DNA from 3 places in the Thermoanaerobacterium thermosaccharolyticum DSM 571 genome. Region 2 is predicted to be linked to each of the others. Evidence: a T-box and tRNA genes for the amino acid it is inferred to sense, from the RefSeq annotation. Region 2 holds a T-box; the other regions hold tRNA genes.
The links. A T-box is a leader RNA that pairs with one kind of tRNA and senses whether it is charged. The one in region 2 lies ahead of TTHE_RS05150 (valine--tRNA ligase), so its partner is inferred to be a tRNA-Val.
Positions count from the first base shown of each region.

Region 1: it has a tRNA-Val gene. The T-box ahead of TTHE_RS05150 (valine--tRNA ligase) is inferred to sense a tRNA for this amino acid. The anticodon was not compared.
Region 3: it has a tRNA-Val gene. The T-box ahead of TTHE_RS05150 (valine--tRNA ligase) is inferred to sense a tRNA for this amino acid. The anticodon was not compared.

Region 1 is NC_014410.1:2,202,377-2,206,669, reverse strand. Features, by position in the region: gene TTHE_RS11020 (phosphodiester glycosidase family protein) at 1-2,044, opposite strand, end outside; tRNA gene TTHE_RS11015 (tRNA-Pro) at 2,522-2,597, shown strand; tRNA gene TTHE_RS11010 (tRNA-Val) at 2,604-2,679, shown strand; gene TTHE_RS11005 (transposase) at 2,941-4,293, opposite strand, start outside.
Region 2 is NC_014410.1:1,064,089-1,068,381, forward strand. Features, by position in the region: gene larB (nickel pincer cofactor biosynthesis protein LarB) at 1-244, shown strand, start outside; gene larC (nickel pincer cofactor biosynthesis protein LarC) at 249-980, shown strand; gene larC2 (nickel pincer cofactor biosynthesis protein LarC2) at 1,016-1,432, shown strand; gene TTHE_RS05145 (biotin transporter BioY) at 1,467-2,030, opposite strand; T-box leader at 2,171-2,371, shown strand; gene TTHE_RS05150 (valine--tRNA ligase) at 2,424-4,293, shown strand, end outside.
Region 3 is NC_014410.1:1,997,007-2,001,299, reverse strand. Features, by position in the region: gene mnmA (tRNA 2-thiouridine(34) synthase MnmA) at 1-476, shown strand, start outside; gene deoD (purine-nucleoside phosphorylase) at 540-1,241, shown strand; gene manA (mannose-6-phosphate isomerase, class I) at 1,262-2,218, shown strand; tRNA gene TTHE_RS09975 (tRNA-Val) at 2,274-2,347, shown strand; tRNA gene TTHE_RS09970 (tRNA-Val) at 2,389-2,465, shown strand; gene TTHE_RS09965 (SGNH/GDSL hydrolase family protein) at 2,556-3,182, opposite strand; tRNA gene TTHE_RS09960 (tRNA-Ala) at 3,316-3,387, shown strand; gene TTHE_RS09955 (DUF3006 domain-containing protein) at 3,530-3,739, shown strand; gene TTHE_RS09950 (ComEC/Rec2 family competence protein) at 3,752-4,293, shown strand, end outside.

The sequences.
Region 1 (4,293 bases), 1.1 Mb from region 2:
GCACATTTAGAAACCAGCTCCACTGGTCTTTGTTTGATGAAAGCAAGCCGCCTTTTGTGTCATCTAGCGTTATAAATGTAGAATTTCGAAAATCGTATACTCCGTATGAATCACCTGCTTTTATGTATTGAATGTTTAACGATTTTAGAACTCTGTCATTTACATCACCTGTAAAAACTATAAGAGGATAATCTTTGTTGGCTGTATCTGCAGCTTTTAATGAAATTTGAAGTCTTAAAAGTGTGTCATAATCTGTATCGCCAAATACCATAAATTTAAATGAATCGTTAGTATTGCTAACATTTATTTCTTTATTTCTGCTGTCAAGTGATACAAAATCTAATGGCTTTGGAAGTTGCGATGCGTCAAAATCTGACCCTTGTCCAACTTTTACAAGAAGATTTCCGACTTTGCCATTTATATTTGCTGATAACGCACCTGATACGTCTGCGTTGGATGCTGTAAAGACACCGTTATTTATAGTTCCTACGTTATTGTACACTGTCCAATTTATATCTCTGTCTTCTATTGGTGCCCTATATCCGTTCAAATCTTTACCTGTTACAGAAATAGATACTGTAGAACCTTTATTTATATTTAATGAGTAAGGGTTAAATCTAATGTCTGCAAGCGTATCTAATGCTTTTATTTTTAATGTGCCTGTAACATTTCCCACTCTTGCAGTGATTACGCCATCACCAGCACTTTCTGCCAAAAATTCATTTCCGTCGAATTTTCCTGCAATGCCGTTTATAGAAAATGATACGTTATTTTGATCTATCTTTACTGGCTGATAATTTTCATCGTAGCCTTTTACTGTAATTGCTCTGTGAGTGCCTACAAAGACATTTGTGTTGTCAGCTTCTAATTTTAGTGCATAAAGGTTTCCTGCTGGGGCTGTGTTAAATACACCTACGCCATTTGCAACATTTCTTTCATAGCCTGGTACGGTATTTTGAAGTTTTGCCTGACTGTCCCCTAGTTCTCTAACTGCCATTTGAGTTGAGCCACCGCCATCTAAATTCATTGCATCATACGCGCCGAGATTAATCATCAATTGAGCTAATTCTTTTTCTGTCATTCCTCTTGTGTTTGCATTGTCAACTGTTGCTATGATTACGTGCTTCTTGTCTTGTGTGTATCCTATAGCTGTTCTAGCGTAGATGCCGTCTACGTTATCAGTAAACTGCTGTGGGATAGATCCGTTTGATACAAGAATAGTTCCTCCGCTTATTGCCATTTTGAAATTGTTAAATGGAGGATCTGTAGAGATATTTTTGATTACAGTATCACCTGGTTTAAGATTTAATAAAGTCGAAGCGATATTGCCAGTGGCATCTATGGAGTATCCACCATCTGGGATTAAAGCAGGACCTTTACCTTGCCTTACATCCATGACTTTGTTATCGCTGCCTACGATGACTTCAACTAAGTCCTTATAGTTATTGCTGACACCAGGCGTATTTGAATTCCAATCTTTTGTAAAGATTACACATGATGTGCCATTGCTTAACGAACCAATATTGTTTAATGCACTTATGGGGATTTGACTTCCATCTGGAAGTGTTATATTTAATGAAGTACTTTTCCAATAGCCTATAGATGGATTGTTGTATTTATCAATTGCAAACGTAGCGTAGTTTCCTTTGTAATAAGGAACAGTCAAAAGGTTTCCATTCTTAACTGATGCACCTATAATAAATCCCTGCTTGGTATCAAAAAAATCACCATTTACTGCTGCTATTGCACCATTTCCGTTTGCCATGTCTTCAACATTCATCCTGTCTTTAAAACCTGATGGATTGAAGATGGTTGATATGGATGTATTGCTGTCATTTAGGTCAATGTAAAGAACATTGACATTTATAAAACCATCTGTAGTGAAATATGTAATATTTTTTTGTGTAACTCCTTTACTGAGTACTTGCTGGTTCTCATTTGTAGTGATTACAGAATACGCATTGGCAGAAATGCTCTGCATAATAACAGATGAAAATATGAGTAGTGAGACTAAACTTAAACTTATCAGCTTTCGGCAGTTCAATGAAATCCCTCCTAAAAAAATATACATTCTTTAGTAATTTATAATTATGGAAAATTTATCAATGCTCACAAATTTCGCTTATCATATATGTCAGCGATTCATTTCGCTTGTTTGGCTGACGCCGTTTATGCATTGTGATGGCTTTCGCTTTCGCTCATACGCCAAACTGCGCTACATTCATCGTGACATATTAGGAAAGCTCCATTAATCGTTCGCCTATGATAAATTTTCCATTAATATATAACATAATTTTACCTTCTATATATTACAGCCATGTTACAATTTGATAAATAAATAATAAAAACTGATATTATTATTGCCATTTTTGAGTATAATAATGATGTCATAGCAATAACGAGTATAATTGAAAAATATCAAAAAATAGCGAGTTATTTATCAAAAATCGCCCAAAATGGAGAATAATAAATCTTGTATAATTATTTGATTTCTACTATAATCAAATATGTCGCAAGACGCCGGGGTGTAGCGCAGTTGGTAGCGCACGTGCTTTGGGAGCATGGGGTCGGGGGTTCGAGTCCCTCCACCCCGACCATAATTTGGTCGTATAGCTCAGCTGGGAGAGCACCTGCCTTACAAGCAGGGGGTCATAGGTTCGAGCCCTATTGCGACCACCATTTTTATTAAGTCGATAGAGGATAATTTTATTGGTTTAGAATATAATATTAGGTGATTGTGAAACTATGAGACGAAAATTTACAGCTAGCAATCAATAGAGGAAGATATAGGAAAGATACAGTATACCAGAGAGTACATTTAATCAAGAAAGGTCTGAATTTTATTGATGAACATTGAAAACAGAAAAAAACAGGCATGACAAATAGACCCCAATGATTTATGCAAATGAGGTAGATGCTTAAGTTTAGCTGGCTGTTGAATTAAGCAGCTATAGACTTAACAGAACGAATTTTATCTATAGCTCCCATACGGTATGCTAGTAAAACAGTAATAAGATGCGCAGCACCAGCCATGAAGAAATCTGCCTTGATGGTTTTGCGGTCTCTAGCCTGGAGATTACCAAGCTGCAGGGGAAGTTTGAGCCTAGAGATAACCTGCTCAATGATATGTCGAAAATCAGCTATTTGATTCCATTGCTCTGTATCTCTAGGAATAGGGGTATGAACTCTATAATTATCTTTGGGATATGTATAAAACATTCTGCCACAATCGGAAGTTGTACATTTATCCTCGCAGGAACAAACATATTTGCCACCAGGTAACTTTTCAGTTTTAGGGCAAATAAACTTGTTCCTAAAGGAACGGTTTTTACCTTTACAAGAGCCATCCCATTTCATTGGAAGAGATGGGTCCTTTGGGCATGTAGGAATACCATCTTCATTAATTCCTGGCTTGCCGAAATTTTTTCTGGTATTTCTAGGATTAAGAGCAATGACAGGCAGAATGCCATGATTCTCAAAGAGATATTTATAGTTTGGGACATCATCGAAGCCAGAATCAGCAGTCATAGCATAAATATTAAAGTTACGATGACGCTCAAAAAAATTCTCCATAGCAGGTATAAGCAGTTTTCCATCCCATGTAAGTTTAACTTCTTCAGGGGATGCGGGCTCAGAGCTATCAGTATAATCATTAAAATCCGGCTGGTAATCGCAAAAGTCCATATGTCTTAAAATGCCGAGGGCATTAGACACAACTATAGTTTTGTGGGCATAACAGAAAGTACCATTGATATATTGCAATTTAATATTAGGGTCAACAGAAGCAGTTTTAGGCATTTGATTATAGGCCATTTTATAGATGTCTTCTTTTGACTTGTCCTTGTTAAAGTATTGAAGCTTTTTAACAAGAGCATTAAAGAATTTGGGGTTGTTTTCCTTAACATAGCATTCAATACCAGTAGTATCCATAATATAAACTTCAGCAGGATTGATGCCTAATTCTTTTTCAAGGGCTTGGCCAATTTCCTGACAAATAGGTTCAGTAATATCGACTAACTTATGAAAGAAGGCTTCAATGTCATCACAGTAATCCTGTTTGAACCTTGAGTAAAAAGAAGCATCAGGAACAGTATTAAGCCCACAAAAATCACGGAGTTCTTTTGAAAATGACAAAAAAGTAATAAGTAAATCAATAGTTGGTATAGAAAGTAACTTTTGCAACAGTAAGGTTGAAACAATTGAATCGAGAGAATTATCATGAGGGCGACCAGTAGCTTTATTATAGTGAAAATACCAATTTACAGGGATTAACTCACAAATATTAATATACTG
Region 2 (4,293 bases):
AAAATTTAGAGTCATAATATGTATAGCAGGAATGGAAGGTGCACTACCTACTGTAGTCGGAGGGCTTGTGGCTTGTCCAATCATTGCGGTTCCAACAAGTGTGGGATATGGAGCTAATTTTCATGGACTTTCTGCACTGCTTGCTATGCTTAATTCATGCTCAAGCGGTGTCAGCGTAGTGAACATCGATAATGGGTTTGGTGCAGCTTATTCAGCAAGTTTAATAAATAAGATAGGAGAGTAATGATATGAGATTTCTATACTTCGATTGCTTTGCTGGAATTTCTGGCGATATGACTATTTCATCTCTTCTTAGCCATGGAGTTGATGTCGATAAATTTAAAGGCGAATTGAGTAAATTGCCGCTTAGTGGATATGATTTAGTATTTGGAAGCGCAACGAAAAATGGCATAACTGCAAATACTTTCAAAGTTAATTATGATGACTATCACCATCATCATAGAACTATGAAAGATATAGAAAATATCATAAATCAAAGTTCGTTGAATGAAGATGTAAAGGAAATGAGTCTTAAAATATTTCGCAATTTAGCGGATGCTGAAGGCAAAGTGCATGGGCTGTTGCCTGAGGAAGTCCACTTTCATGAAGTCGGTGCGGTTGACTCTATAATCGATATAGTTGGGACATCTGTGCTTATAAATATGATTGCTCCAGATAAGATAATTTTTTCAAAACTACCTGTAGGGTCTGGATTTGTAAATAGCCAACATGGGATGATACCTGTACCTGCACCGGCAACAGCAGAGTTATTAAAAGGCATACCGGTGTATGACAATGGAATAAGTGGAGAACTTGTAACGCCTACAGGTGCAGCTATAGCGAAAACAATAGCTGATGAATTTGGAACGATTCCAGAAGCTAAGATCGATTCTATAGGATATGGCGCTGGATTTAAGGATTTTGAGGTTCCAAATGTTTTAAGGACGATGGTAGGCACTATAGATGTAAAAAAAAAGTAGAAAATCTTACTGTTCTTGAAACAAACATAGATGACATGAGTCCGGAATATTATCAGTACATATTTGATAGACTTCTTAAAAATGGAGCTTTGGATGTTTACCTTACGCCAATAATGATGAAGAAGCAAAGACCTGCAAATATGTTGTCGGTGCTTTGTAAAGAAGAGAGGGCAGATTTGCTGCGAAAGATAATATTCGAAGAAACATCTACATTTGGCATAAGAGAGTATAAAGTAAATAGATATGCTCTTCAAAGGAATTTTAAAACTGTAAAGACGCCTATTGGCGATGTGAGAGTTAAAATGGGTTATATGGATGGCAAACTTATAAAATCTCATCCTGAATCAGATGATGTAAAAGCCATTGCAGAAAAAACTGGGCTTTCTATATTATCAGTTTTGAAAATTTTAAAAGATTATGAAGATGAAAATGACACAGAAAATGACACATAAAAATACTGAAAGTACTAGCTTTCAGTATTTTTACTTAGTCTTTATACATTTTTAGCACAGGTCTTAATTTTAGGGATAGATATGAAGATATTAACACTTTTATAAGATCACCTAATATGTATGGTACTGCTCCTAATAGGACTGCTTTTTTAATTTCCAACCCAGCCACAACACTTAGCTGCAAAGCACCTAGCGCATATACGATCAATATACCGCCAATGATATTTGCTAATATTAACTTAAAGAAGCTGGTATCTGCTATTCTTGTTAATAATGATATGACAAAAGAAGCTATTGGCATAGCAAGTAAGTAACCGCCTGTTGGACCAAGTAGTATACTGATACCGCCATGAAATCCGGCAAAAACAGGAATACCCACTGCTCCAAGCGCAAGATAGATAATCATGCTGAAAAATGATGTGATAGGGTCTAATAGACTTCCAGACAGCATTAGTGCAAATGTTTGGCCTGTTATAGGCACAGGAGAAAAAGGCAGCGGTATACTTATAAAGCTCATGACGATTGTAATAGAAGCAAACATAGACGCAAGTGTCATCTTTTTTAATGAAAAAACAGACTTGTCATTATGTACTATCAAATTATTCACCTCGTCGTAATAAATTTATTTGTATTATACATGATATAATCTGTATTTGTCAACCTAATTTTTAGAGTTGGTTAACAAATAGTGATATTGACAATTTGCTGGTTAATGTATATATTATATATTAATAACATATTTTTGCCATGATAGTGAGGAGTAAATGTATCAGATAGAAGAGAGGGATTCCCTGAGGCTGAAAGGTTTCCTTATCGTTAGGTACATTGAAGGTAGCACTGGAGCATGTAAGCTGAAATGTAAGTAGGCTTAAACGGGTTTGCCCGATATAGCTTAAGCTATAAAATAAGGTGGTACCGCGGAAAACCTTCGCCCTTTTGGGAAAGGTTTTTTTATTTTACTTAAAAATACAAAACCTGAAAGGAGATAAAAATGGATATTGCAAAGACGTACAATCCAAAGGAATTTGAAGATAGAATATACAATGAATGGATGGAGAAAGGGTACTTTACCCCAAAAATTGACTATAGCAAAAAACCATTTACAATAGTCATACCACCGCCTAACATTACAGGGCAACTGCATATGGGACATGCACTGGACAACACGATGCAGGACATAATCATAAGATGGAAAAGGATGCAGGGATATGTTGCTCTTTGGATACCAGGTTCAGATCATGCCAGTATTGCAACAGAAGTAAAAGTTCTTGATAAAATAAAAGAAGAGACAGGACTTACTAAAAGAGATATAGGCAGGGAGAAGTTTTTAGAAAAAGCATGGCAATGGAAGGAAAAATATGAAAACCGAATTTTGGATCAGCTAAAAAAATTAGGTTCTTCTTGCGACTGGACGAGAAAAAGATTTACGATGGATGAGGCTTTATCAAAAGCGGTCAGAGAAGTTTTTGTTGCGCTATATAAAAAAGGGCTTATATATCGAGGAGACAGGATAATAAACTGGTGTCCTAGCTGTAAAACTGCATTGTCAGATGCTGAAGTAGAGCATGAAGATGAGTCTGGACATCTTTGGTACATTAAATATCCTATAAAAGATGTAAATGGATATGTTACGATTGCCACTACACGGCCTGAAACAATGCTGGGAGATGTGGCAGTAGCCGTTAATCCTAATGATGATAGGTATAAAGGACTAATAGGGAAAAAACTTGTACTCCCGATAGTAGGAAGGGAGATTCCTATAATTGAAGATGATTACGTAGATCCTTCATTTGGAACAGGTGCTGTCAAGGTGACGCCAGCCCATGATCCAAATGACTTTGAAATGGGAATAAGACATGATCTAGAATTCATAAATATAATGAATGAGGATGCTACGATAAATGAAAACGGCGGTGAATATTCAGGTCTTGATAGGTATGAAGCCCGTAAAAAGATTGTTGATGAACTTAAGAAAATAGGCCTTCTAGAAAAAGTAGAAGACCTAAATCATAGCGTAGGACACTGCTATAGATGCCACACGACTGTTGAGCCGTTTTTATCAAAGCAGTGGTTTGTAAAGATGGAACCGCTGGCGAAACCTGCACTTGAAGCAGTAAGGACAGGCAAAATTGAATTCATACCTGAAAGATTCGAAAAAATATATTTCAATTGGCTTAACAACATAAAAGATTGGTGCATATCAAGGCAGCTGTGGTGGGGCCATAGGATACCTGCATGGTATTGTGATGATTGTGGTTATGTCACTGTTTCAAAAGATGACCCAACTTGTTGTGAACAATGTGGCAGCAAAAACATACATCAAGACGAGGATGTGCTAGATACGTGGTTTAGCTCAGCATTGTGGCCTTTTTCGACAATGGGGTGGCCTGATGATACGGAAGACTTAAAATATTTCTTCCCCACTGATGTGCTTGTTACGGGATATGACATAATATTCTTCTGGGTAGCTAGAATGATTTTCATGAGCCTGGAATTCATGAAAGAGGTGCCTTTCAAGCGCGTTTTAATACACGGACTTGTTAGAGATTCTCAGGGCAGGAAAATGAGTAAATCGCTGGGAAATGGCATTGATCCATTAGAAATTATAGAAAAGTATGGTGCTGATACACTCAGGTTTACTCTTATTACAGGTAATGCACCAGGAAATGACATGAGATTTAGCGATGATAAGCTGGAAGCCAGCAGAAACTTTGCAAATAAGCTTTGGAATGCATCTAGATACGTAATGCTTAATCTAACAAGTGATGATACAACGCTTTATCTAGAAAATCTAAATATTGCTGATAAGTGGATTTTAACTAGATTAAACAATGTTGTGAAAGAAGTGACGGAAAACCTAG
Region 3 (4,293 bases), 930 kb from region 2:
TGCCTGCTAAGCCGGGAGAAATAAGAGATTTATCAGGACGCGTGTTAGGAAAACACGACGGATTGATGTTTTATACATTAGGACAGAGAAGAGGGCTAGGAATAGGTGGTATTGGAACTGGAGAACCTTGGTTTGTAGTTGATAAAGATGTTGAAAACAATATACTTTATGTGGCACAAGGTGAAAAAAATCCAGCTTTATATTCGTATGCACTGTTCACTAAAGATGTTAATTGGATTGACAACAGCATAGAAGCTGATACATTTAGATGTAAGGCAAAATTTAGGTATAGACAGCCTGACCAAGATGTAACTGTTTATGCTAAAGATGATGGGTACTTTGTAGTCTTTGATAAGCCACAAAGAGCTGTTACACCAGGACAATTTGTTGTATTTTATGATGGTGAATATTGCCTCGGTGGTGGTGTAATAGACAGTATCATAAAAGACGAAAATATTGTTAAGGATTATATATAATTGAAGATTTAAACTTTTTTTGTTAATATAATATTGGATAAAATATGAAGAGGAGATGCATTTATGAGTATTCACATTGGCGCAAAAGAAGGAGAAATAGCAAATACAGTGCTGCTTCCAGGAGATCCTTTAAGAGCTAAATATATTGCCGAGAATTTTTTAAGCGATGTAAAGTGCTATAATGAAGTCCGCGGAATGTACGGGTATACAGGAAATTATAAAGGGAAAAGGGTATCTGTACAAGGGACAGGCATGGGCATACCGTCTATATCGATATATGTGAACGAGCTTATAGAAAGCTATAATGTAAAAAATCTGATAAGAATTGGCACATGTGGTTCAATGCAGCCCGATATAAATATTAGGGATGTAATATTGGCAATGTCTTCTTCAACAGATTCCGCTATAAATAGGATTAGATTTAATGGCATGGATTATGCTCCAACTGCTAGCTTTAAGCTTCTAAAAAAAGCTTATGATGCTGCTACAAGTATGGGTATAAATGTGAAAGTAGGAAACGTCCTTTCTTCGGATACATTTTACAACGATGATAAAGATAGCTGGAAACTGTGGGCAAAATTTGGAGTTTTGGCAGTTGAAATGGAGACTGCAGGTCTTTACACTTTAGCTGCTAAATACGGTGTAAATGCGCTTACTATATTGACGGTTAGCGACAGCCTTGTAACTGGTCACGCAACATCAGCAGAAGAAAGGCAAAAGACATTCAATGATATGATTAAAATTGCTTTTGAAGTCGCAGAATAATTTTTTAAGGTGGTGATTAAATGCAACCATTAAAATTCAAACCTATATTCATGGAGAGAATATGGGGAGGCGATGCGTTAAAGACAAAATATGGCTTTAATATTCCCTACGGTAAAAAAATCGGTGAGTTGTGGTGCATATCGGATAATAGGACAGCAGTGAGCGAAGTTGAAGGCGGCAGTTTTGACGGCGTCAAATTAAATGAATTGGCAAAACAGCATAAAAATGATATATACGGTGAAGGTAAATCATATGATAGATTTCCTTTGCTGATAAAGATAATAGATGCAAACGACAAGCTATCGGTGCAGGTGCATCCAGACGATGATTATGCGTACAAACATGAGAATGGCGATCTCGGTAAAACAGAAATGTGGTACATAATCGATGCGAAGCCAGGTGCTAAACTTGTTTGCGGTTTAAAAGAAGGTACTACAAAGGAACAGTTTAAGACACTGCTGGACGAAGGCAGATTGGAAGATTGCCTAAATGAGATTGAAATAAATCCTGGCGATGTAGTTTATATTCCTTCAGGTTTGGTACATGCTATTGGTGATGGTATACTCATATGTGAAATACAGCAAAATTCTGACCTTACTTACAGAGTTTATGATTACAATAGAGTTGACGATAATGGCAATAAAAGGGAGCTTCATATAGATAAGGCTTTAGATGTAATTGATTTTAATTTAAAGAGTGATAAGATTGTACCTGAATACAAAAAAATAGAAGGCGGTAGTATTGCAGAAGTAGTGAGGTCAAAATATTTTAATACGGACGTAATAAATATAGATACATCTGTAATTATTGATACGAAAGGAATATTCAATACATTGGTAGTTGTAGAAGGTGAATGTGAATTAGTTTGTGGGGACGATATGATGCACTTAAAAAGAGGTGAATCAGTATTAATTCCTGCGTCTATTGATAGATACATAATTGATGGGAAGTGCAAAGTAGTAAGGTCGTATATTTAAAGAAAACGGAATATTGACATAAATAAAAAAATATAATATACTAAACTTACAGATTGGGGTTATAGCTCAGCTGGTTAGAGTGCTACGTTGACATCGTAGAGGTCACAGGTTCGAGCCCTGTTAACCCCATCATGATAATTATATACATAAATTCTTAATATTTAAAAAGTGGGGTTATAGCCCAGCTGGTTAGAGCGCTACGCTCACATCGTAGAGGCCACAGGTTCGAGCCCTGTTAACCCCACCAAATGAGAAATGTCCGGCTATCAAAGTCGGATTTTTATTTCAAAAAAACTGCCTCATTTTTGAATACAGAGGCAGTATGAAATAAAATTATTTATAAAGCTTTAACTAATTTAAGCCATTCTTTTGCAATAAGTGCATGTCCCGCATTTGTTGGATGTACGCCGTCTACTGTCCAGAAAAGAGGATCTTTTATGATTGAAAATTGAGCCATGATACCGTCAAGTGGAATAAAATATGCTCCAAATTCGTAAGCAAGCTTCCTTACTACATGTATTTTTGGGTCCAAATCCACTCTCCAGTCTTTGCGGTCTTCTGGCTCTGGTAGGACGAAAGGTTCCATCATTATTATTTTTGCGTTTAGCTCTTCTTTTGTTCTTGTTAGTATGTACCTATAGTCTTCTTCAAATTTTTCTGGAGATGTGTAGTCATGGCTGTCGTAATTTCTCCAAGTGTCATTTATACCTATCAATATACTTACTACTGTAGGCTTTAGATCCAAACAATCGGTAGTCCATCGATTTTTAAGGTCTCTTACTCTGTTGCCACTGACTCCTCTATTTAAAAATTTAACGTTTAATTCCGGATGAAGTGCTGCAAACAAAGAAGCAATGATATTTGGATATCCATATCCTAGATCGTCAGGGTTTTCCCTATTGCGACCAGCATCTGTGACGCTATCTCCTTGAAAAAGAACAATATCATTGTCTTTTAAAAGCATACTACCATCTCCTTATTATATTGGAAACATATTATATCGTAAATTATGTTATCATTTAATAGACGTTATTGCAATGTGAAAACAAAAAAATTTGTAGAAATTATAGTGATTTTATAGTATAATTATCTACGATGGGGATGTAACTCAGCGGGAGAGTACCACATTCGCATTGTGGGAGTCGAGGGTTCAAATCCCTTCATCTCCACTTACAATTATAAACTTACATTAAAAATTGCTAACGTAAGTTAGTAATTTTTTTTGCTTAAATTTTATGATGATACATAAAATAAAGCTGAATGACATGTGATGCAGTGGCTGCGTGTTATAATAAAAGCGGAGGGATGTCTATGGATGAGAAATGTATTATAGATCGATTTGAAGGTGACTATGCGGTTATAGAGTATGGCCGTACTACGTTTAATCTTCCACGCTCGCTTTTGCCAAGGGAAGCAAAAGAAGGAGACATACTTACGTTTGATATTCATATAGATAAAGAAGAGACGAAAATGAGGAGCCAATACATAAAAAAACTTGCTGATGAATTATTCAGAGAATAAAGAGGTGCAATTATGCTAAAAAAGTTTTTCATAGTATTTTTGATTTTTACTTTACTTTTTTCTATTGCTGGATGCTCTTCGACAAATAATCAAGGCACCAATATTACTGCACCGGCAGGCAGTGCGGCGGATTCAAATCTAAGTGAATCGCAAAATACTGCAAGTGCAAATAAGGCCGGGCTGTTAAAAGTTCACTTTATAGACGTAGGACAAGGTGATAGTATTTTTATACAATCACCTACTGGAGAAACTATGTTAATAGATGCTGGAGTACCCCAGATGGGCAATAAAGTCGTCAATTATTTGAAAAATTTAGGAGTAAAAAAAATTGATATTCTAGTAGGAACACATCCGCATGAGGACCATATTGGTGGTATGGATTACGTAATAAATGATTTTGATATTGGCAAATTTTACATGCCGAAAGTGACGACAAATACAAAGACATTTGAGTATGTATTGAATGCGGCAAAAAATAAAGGATTAAAGATAGACGTGGCAAAAGCGGGAGTTTCACTTGACTTAGGTACTTCTTTGACTGCAGTGATGATTGC